2 regions of the Pseudomonas sp. B2M1-30 genome follow, and region 2 is predicted to be linked to the other one. Evidence: predicted binding sites of a transcription regulator. Region 2 holds the regulator's gene; the other holds the start of a gene.
The links. Region 2 encodes sigma-54, which starts transcription at its own class of promoters, with help from an activator protein. Its sites were predicted from a motif close to ANTGGCATNNANNTTGCTNT; they were not measured.
Positions count from the first base shown of each region.

Region 1 (4,208 bases), on a different contig from region 2:
CAATCGTGGGTCATTCTCACTAAAGGATTAACCCCATCATTCCGCGCGGGGCCGATCATACCGGGGTTTGCCCAATAAACATTGGATAAATACGCGGTTACTTATCGCCATAGCATCCTTTTCGTTACGTCCTTATGACAAAACGGTCATTCCCACGATGTGACTCATTGGTTAGAACTGAACACAGGTTGACGTCGCAACGGCGTCAACACCTTGGCTCGCCACGCCGGCAGCGGGCCGCCAACGGCAGAGTTTTTCTGCCAGACCTCGGTTGAGGTCATCGCGACAAAAACAGTCAACAAGTGAGGGAAACACCCTATGAGAAGACTTAAGCGTGATCCGTTGGAAAGAGCATTTTTGCGCGGATATCAATATGGCGTTGGTGGCAAATCCCGTGAGCTTTGCCCATTTACTCTACCGTCGGTACGTCAAGCCTGGATCAACGGCTGGCGAGAAGGACGCGGCGACAACTGGGACGGTATGACCGGCACTGCGGGAATCCACAGACTCAACGAACTTCACGCCGTCGGCTGACACACAGGGCACTTATTGCAACACGACAATCTGAATCTGCAATGAATTAACCACGCACGTCCTTCCCGGACGGCGGGCTACGGCCCAGGGGCTCCTTCGAGGAGCCCTTTTTTATGCCTGCCGCCCTGCATCACCACAGCCCGCAGGCGGATCAGCGCAATGCGGCGATCGCATCCACCGATTCGCGAATCAGCGCCGGACCTTTGTAGATGAAACCGGAGTAGATCTGCACCAGGCTCGCACCCGCCGTGATCTTCTCGGCGGCGTGCTTGCCCTCGGTGATGCCGCCCGCCGCAATGATCGGCAAACGTCCACCCAGCTCGGCGGCCAGCACCTTGACCGTGTGGGTACTCTTGTCCCGCACAGGCGCCCCGGACAGACCGCCCGCCTCGTCGCCATGCTCCATGCCTTCGACGCCGACCCGGCTCAGGGTGGTGTTGGTGGCGATCACCGCGTCCATCCCGGTTTCGATCAGCGCCTGCGCGACCTGCGCGGTTTCTTCGTCGCTCATGTCCGGTGCGATCTTGATCGCCAGCGGCACATGCTTGCCATGACGCAGGGCCAGTTCGGCGCGGCGCGTGGCCAGGTCCGCCAGCAATTGCTTGAGCGAATCGCCGAACTGCAGGCTGCGCAGGCCCGGGGTGTTCGGCGAGCTGACGTTGACCGTGACGTAGCTGGCCTGGGCATAGACCTTGTCCAGGCAGATCAGGTAGTCGTCCACCGCGCGCTCGACCGGGGTGTCGAAGTTCTTGCCGATGTTGATCCCCAGCACGCCCTTGTATTTGGCCGCCGCAACCCGCGCCAGCAGGTTATCCACACCCAGGTTGTTGAAGCCCATACGGTTGATGATCGCCTCGGCTTCCGGCAGGCGGAAGATCCGTGGTTTCGGGTTGCCCGGCTGCGGACGCGGGGTCACGGTGCCGATTTCGACAAAACCGAAACCCAGCTGGGCGAAGCCGTCGATGGCCGCGCCGTTCTTGTCCAGACCGGCCGCCAGACCCACCGGGTTCGGGAAATCCAGGCCCATGACGTTGACCGGCACTTTCGCCGCAGCCTTGCACAACAAGCCGTTGAGGCCCAAACGTCCGCCCGCGCCGATCAGATCCAGCGACAGATCGTGGGAGGTTTCCGGGGAAAGTTTGAACAACAGCTGACGGGCCAGGGTGTACATGGGCGGCTAGGACTCGGGCGGCGAAAAGAGGCGGCGATTATAGCCGGGCATCACCCCGGCGCGCGAGGCGCATTGGCAAATCGGCAGCGCTGGCATATGCCTTGCACCTGGCTTGTCATCAGCCCGCACGCCAATGGCGGCATGCGGGCAGGACAATGGCGTCGTCACCCGGTTTGGCCTCGACCAGGCCGGGGACGACGTTTTTTTTGAAGACGGCTTCAAGGTGCATCCCATGAATGAACCCTCCGTCGGGCCACTGGCCTGGGTCAACGGCAGCGATGCCCCGGAAAAAACCGTGATCGATCTCGGCTTCATGGCCCTGAGCGATTGCGCCTCGGTGGTGGTCGCCGCCACCCAGGGCTTTGCCCAGCCTTACGGGCTGACCCTGAACCTCAAGCGCCAGACGTCCTGGGCCAACCTGCGGGACAAACTGGTCAGCGGCGAACTCGATGCCGCCCACAGCCTCTACGGCTTGATCTACGCGGTGCATCTGGGCATCGGCGGCGTGGCGCCCACCGACATGGCGGTGTTGATGGGGCTGAACCAGAACGGCCAGAGCCTCAACCTGTCCCACGGCCTGCAAGGCCTGGGCGTGACCAGTCCTGAAGCGCTGGATCGGCATGTGCACCAAACCCGCGCAAAACTGACCTTCGCCCAGACCTTCCCCACCGGCACCCACGCGATGTGGCTGTATTACTGGCTGGCGAGCCAGGGCATCCATCCGTTGCAGGATGTCGACAGCGTGGTGGTGCCGCCACCACAAATGGTCGCGCACTTGCAGGCCGGACGGATCGACGGTCTGTGTGTCGGCGAGCCCTGGGCCGCCAGCGCGGTGCAGCAGAACCTCGGTTTCACCCTGGCGACCAGCCAGACCATCTGGCCCGATCACCCGGAAAAAGTCCTCGGCTGCACCCAGGCGTTCGTCGAGCAATACCCCAACACCGCCCGGGCACTGGTGATGGCGATCCTCGAAGCCAGCCGTTTCATCGAGCAAAGTCCGGAGAACCGTCGCAGCACCGCGCAACTGCTCAGCGCGGCGGAATACCTCGATGCTCCGGTGGCTTGCGTCGAACCGCGCTTTCTCGGTGCCTACGACGACGGCCTCGGCAACCGCTGGCAGGATCCCCACGCCCTGCGTTTCCACGGTGACGGTGAGGTCAACCTGCCGTACCTGTCCGACGGCATGTGGTTCATGACCCAGTTCCGCCGCTGGGGCTTGCTGCGCGACGACCCGGATTACCTCGGCGTCGCCCGGCAGGTGCAACAACTGGAGTTGTATCGCGAAGCCGCCACCGCCGTCGGCGTGGCGGCCCGGGGCAAGGAAATGCGCAGCAGCCAGTTGCTCGACGGCAAGGTCTGGGACGGCAGCGACCCGGCCGGCTACGCCCGCAGTTTCAAGCTGCACGCCCTGAGCGACAGCTCTGCCCTTCTCGCTCGCCGCTGACAGGAGACCGCGAACATGTTGCGCATTCTGCTGATCAATGACACCGCGAAAAAAGTCGGACGCCTGAAAGCCGCGCTGATCGAAGCCGGTTTCGAGGTGATCGACGAGTCCGGCCTGACCATCGACCTGCCCGCGCGCGTCGAAACGGTGCGTCCGGACGTGATCCTGATCGATACCGAGTCACCGGGCCGCGATGTGATGGAGCAAGTGGTGCTGGTCAGCCGCGACCAGCCACGGCCGATCGTGATGTTCACCGACGAGCACGACCCCGACGTGATGCGGCAGGCGATCAAGTCCGGGGTCAGTGCCTACATCGTCGAAGGCATTCACGCACAACGCTTGCAGCCGATTCTCGACGTTGCCATGGCGCGCTTCGAGAGCGACCAGGCGTTGCGCGCCCAGTTACAGGCCCGCGACCAGCAACTGGCCGAGCGCAAGCGCATCGAACTGGCCAAGGGGTTGCTGATGAAGATGAAGGACTGCAACGAGGAGGAGGCCTACACCCTGATGCGTCGCCAGGCCATGAGCCGCCAGCAGAAGCTGATTCAAGTGGCAGAGCAGATCATTGCCATGAGCGAGTTGCTGGGCTGAAAGCTCTGGCCGCTTGAAAAGCCCCTCACCATGGCCCTTTCCCAAAGGGAGAGGGCCATGGTGAGGGGCTTTTGATTTTGACTTGGCACAGATCTCGCTAAGCAATCGGCACAGGTAACCAACGGCGGTTGCCCCACCTACGACAAAGACGTCGCTCACTTGCCTCGCCCCCAACCGGCGATCCAGGTAGCGGCGTTTTTTGCGTTTTGGCCCCACAGCCTGGGGCCGGTGGTGCAGCCGTATGGCGCTCCACCTGCTGGCATGACTCCTTCTCGAGAGACCTTCGTCTCGAGCTACTCACAGCTGAGGTGCGCGATGAATTCAAGCTTCTGGAAATCCGGCCATACCCCGACCCTGTTCGCGGCCTTCCTGTATTTCGACCTGAGCTTCATGGTCTGGTATCTGCTCGGCCCACTGGCGGTGCAGATCGCCGCCGACCTGCACCTGACCACCCAGCAGCGCGGCCTC
Region 1 covers NZ_JAOEJT010000015.1:135,969-140,176, forward strand. Annotated here, with positions in the region: gene N8H74_RS24630 (ribosome modulation factor) at 319-534, shown strand; gene N8H74_RS24635 (quinone-dependent dihydroorotate dehydrogenase) at 686-1,705, opposite strand; gene N8H74_RS24640 (CmpA/NrtA family ABC transporter substrate-binding protein) at 1,938-3,149, shown strand; gene N8H74_RS24645 (ANTAR domain-containing protein) at 3,165-3,740, shown strand; gene N8H74_RS24650 (nitrate/nitrite transporter) at 4,056-4,208, shown strand, end outside.
Region 1: a site for sigma-54 is predicted at 1,794-1,813, ahead of N8H74_RS24640 (CmpA/NrtA family ABC transporter substrate-binding protein). Genes of this name have one in related genera too.

Region 2 (4,208 bases):
CCGGTTTCCAGTAAGGATTGGGCAGGCAGCGTACGTCGAATACCAGATCGGCATCCACCGGCATGCCGCGTTTGAAACCAAACGACTCGACCAGAAACGCCGTGCCCGGCTCCGGCTGGTTCAGCAGACGCAACTTGATGGTGTCACGCAGCTGATAAAGATTGAGGCTGGTGGTGTTGACCTTGAGGTCGGCCAGGTCGGCGATGGGGCCGAGCAGGGCGGTTTCGTCTTCAATGGCTTCCGCCAGCGAGCGGTTGGCGCTGCTCAGCGGGTGGCGGCGACGGGTTTCCGAAAAACGCTTGAGCAGGGTTTCTTCGTCAGCGTCCAGATAAAGCACATCGCACTGGATATGGCGGCTGCGGACTTCCTCGAGCAATTCGGGAAAACGCGACAGATGGCTGGGCAGGTTGCGTGCATCGATCGAAACCGCCACCAGCGGCTGGGACAGCTCGGTGTGGATCAGGGCGCGCTCGGCCAGTTCCGGCAGCAGGCCCGCCGGCAGGTTGTCGATGCAGTAATAGCCGTTGTCCTCGAGGACATCCAGGGCAGTACTTTTACCCGAGCCGGAGCGGCCACTGACGATGATCAAGCGCATGATTACGGCCTGTTCTGCTCTTCCAGTACGACCTGGTACAAGGCTTCGTTGCTGGGCGCGCTGCGCAGTCGGTCGCGCACGTCCTTGCGGTCAAGCATGCTGGCGATCTGACGGAGCAGTTCCAGGTGTGCGTCCGTGGCCGCTTCCGGAACCAGCAGGACGAACAACAGGTCGACTGGCGCACCGTCAATCGCGTCGAAATCGATAGGTGCATCAAGGTGCATCAAGGCACTGATCGGTGCTTCGCAGCCCTTGAGGCGGCAGTGAGGAATGGCGATGCCGTTGCCAAAACCGGTCGAACCGAGTTTTTCACGGGCCACCAGCGCCTCGAAGACATCCTGCATCTCCAGATCCGGCACCTCGCGGGCGATCAGGTTGGCAATTTGTTCGAGGGCTTTCTTTTTGCTGCCGCCCGGCACGTTCACCAGGGAACGGCCGGGGGTCAGGATACTTTCAAGTCGGATCATGGATTGGGGGGTTATCGACCGGTAGCGCCCTGAAGCAGGCTCTGGGTCTTTTCCTTATGCTTTTTGAGTTGTTTGTCCAGCTTGTCGGCCAATGCGTCAATCGCCGCGTACATGTTGGAATCTTCCGCGTTGGCGACGACTTCATTACCAGGAATATGCAGCGTGGCTTCGATTTTCTGCTTCAGCTTTTCGACGGACAGGATGACCTGAACGTTGGTGATCTTGTCGAAATGCCCCTCGAGCCTCTTGAGCTTTTGCTCAACGTAGTCGCGCAGGGGTTGGGTCACTTCCAGTTGGTGTCCACTGATGTTGACTTGCATACAGCTTCTCCTTCGTTGCCAGTGCATAAAGCGGTAGATCAGATGATCTACCACTGGAACGCTGTAACGTGGCTTACATCAACCGCTTGCGTTCGCTCGAAGGCGCGATCCCGAGGGATTCGCGGTACTTGGCGACGGTGCGGCGAGCCACCTGAATGCCTTGTGCCTCCAGTAAACCAGCGATCTTGCTGTCACTCAACGGCTTTTTCTGATTTTCCGCGGCGACCAGTTTTTTGATGATCGCGCGGATCGCCGTGGACGAGCATTCGCCGCCTTCGGAGGTGCTGACGTGGCTGGAGAAAAAGTATTTCAGTTCATAAATGCCCCGGGGGGTATGCATGAATTTTTGCGTGGTCACCCGGGAGATCGTCGATTCGTGCATGCCCACCGCCTCGGCGATATCGTGCAGGACCAGCGGTTTCATGGCTTCGTCGCCGTACTCCAGGAAGCCGCGCTGATGCTCGACGATCTGGGTGGCTACTTTCATCAGGGTTTCGTTGCGGCTTTGCAGGCTCTTGATGAACCAGCGCGCTTCCTGCAACTGGTTGCGCATGAAGGTATTGTCGGCGCTGGTGTCGGCGCGACGGACGAAACCTGCGTATTGCGCATTGACGCGAAGGCGCGGCACCGACTCCTGATTGAGTTCGACCAGCCAGCGCTCGTTGTCCTTGCGCACGATGACGTCAGGTACAACGTATTCGGCTTCGGTGGACTCGATCTGCGAACCCGGGCGCGGGTTGAGGCTCTGCACCAGTTCGATGACCTGACGCAACTCGTCTTCCTTGAGCTTCATGCGCCGCATCAGCTGGCTGTAATCACGGCTGCCGAGCAGGTCGATGTAGTCGGTGACCAGGCGTTTGGCCTCGGTCAGCCAAGGCGTCTTGGCCGACAGCTGGCGCAGTTGCAGCAACAGGCATTCACCGAGGTTGCGCGCACCGATGCCGGCGGGCTCGAATTGCTGGATGCGGTGCAGGACGGCTTCGATCTCGTCCAGTTCGATATCCAGTTCCGGGTCGAAGGCGTCGAGGATTTCCTCGAGGGTTTCGTCGAGGTAGCCCTGATTATTGATGCAGTCGATCAGGGTCACGGCGATCAGGCGATCGGTGTCCGACATCGGCGCCAGGTTCAGCTGCCACAACAGATGGCTTTGCAGGCTTTCGCCGGCGGAGGTGCGGGTGGTGAAGTCCCACTCGTCATCATCGCTGCTGGGCAGGCTGCTGGCGCTGGTCTGGTAGACGTCTTCCCAGGCGGTGTCGACCGGAAGTTCGTTGGGGATGCGTTCGTTCCATTCGCCGTCCTCGAGGTTGTCCACCGTCGGGGCGGTTTCCTGGTAGGAGGGTTCCTGAATCTCGGTGTTGGGCTTCTGTTCGGCGTTGTCGGCCAGGGGATCGGAGTTGTCGAAGTCGTCGCCTTCTTCCTGGCGTTCGAGCATCGGATTGGACTCCAGGGCCTCCTGGATTTCCTGTTGCAGGTCCAGGGTCGACAATTGGAGCAGGCGGATGGCCTGTTGCAGCTGCGGTGTCATCGTCAGCTGCTGGCCCATTCTCAAGACTAGCGATGGTTTCATGGCAGGGGCTTAACACCTTATTCGCCGGCGCACATGCGCCATCCACTACAGGGCGCCGGAGCGCCAAACTTAAGCAAATTATATGCCTGAAACTGAAGTGTTTGCCTAGAGCGCTGTAACAATAAAAACCTATAAAACTTTGTTGACGCGTCGCTCCGGCTGGCGGTTGAACACCTTTGAAGCGGCGTGTTTGCCTGGAGCGCTGTAACAATAAAAACCCATAAAAAGCCGTTTTACTGACGCAGCGCCCGAGCGGTCGATCGGATAACTCAGTGCTTACAGGCGGAACTCGTGGCCCAGATACACTTCCTTCACCAGATCGTTGGCGAGGATGGTCTCGGCGTCGCCTTCGGCAATCAGTTGGCCGTCGTTGACGATGTAGGCGGTTTCACAGATATCCAGCGTCTCGCGCACGTTGTGGTCGGTGATCAGGACGCCGATGCCCTTGGCCTTGAGGTGGTGGATGATCTGCTTGATGTCGCCCACCGAAATCGGGTCCACGCCGGCGAACGGTTCGTCGAGCAGGATGAATTTCGGTGCGGTCGCCAGGGCGCGGGCGATTTCCACCCGGCGGCGTTCACCACCGGACAGGCTCATGCCGAGGTTGTCGCGGATGTGGCTGATGTGGAATTCCTGCAGCAGGCTTTCCAGCTCCTTGCGACGGCCGGCCTTGTCGAGTTCCTTGCGGGTCTCGAGGATGGCCATGATGTTGTCGGCTACCGACAGTTTGCGGAAGATCGACGCTTCTTGCGGCAGATAGCCGATACCGGCCTTGGCGCGACCGTGCATCGGCTGGTGGCTGACGTCGAGGTCGTCGATCAGTACGCGACCCTGATCGGCCTGCACCAGGCCGACGATCATGTAGAAGCAGGTGGTCTTGCCGGCGCCGTTGGGGCCGAGCAGGCCGACGATCTGGCCACTGTCGATCGACAGGCTGACGTCGCGCACGACCTGGCGGCTTTTATAGGCCTTGGCCAGGTGCTGAGCTTTCAGAGTTGCCATTACTGGGTTTTCTCATCGGTTTTCTTTTTCGGCTGGATCACCATGTCGATGCGTGGGCGCGCTTCGGTGACCTTGCTGCCGGTGGCACGGCCGGCGCTTGCCAGCTTCTTGACCGTGTCGTAGACGATTTTCTCGCCCTGGGTGACGTTGTTGTCCTTGTCGACAACCTTGGCCTTGTCGATCAGCACGACGCGGTTTTGCTGGGCGTGGTACTGGATCGTCACGCCCCAGCCTTGTACAGGCTTGGCGTCACCCTG
Region 2 covers NZ_JAOEJT010000007.1:75,291-79,498, reverse strand. Annotated here, with positions in the region: gene rapZ (RNase adapter RapZ) at 1-595, opposite strand, end outside; gene ptsN (PTS IIA-like nitrogen regulatory protein PtsN) at 598-1,062, opposite strand; gene raiA (ribosome-associated translation inhibitor RaiA) at 1,074-1,382, opposite strand; gene N8H74_RS15655 (RNA polymerase factor sigma-54) at 1,456-2,949, opposite strand; gene lptB (LPS export ABC transporter ATP-binding protein) at 3,226-3,951, opposite strand; gene lptA (lipopolysaccharide transport periplasmic protein LptA) at 3,951-4,208, opposite strand, start outside.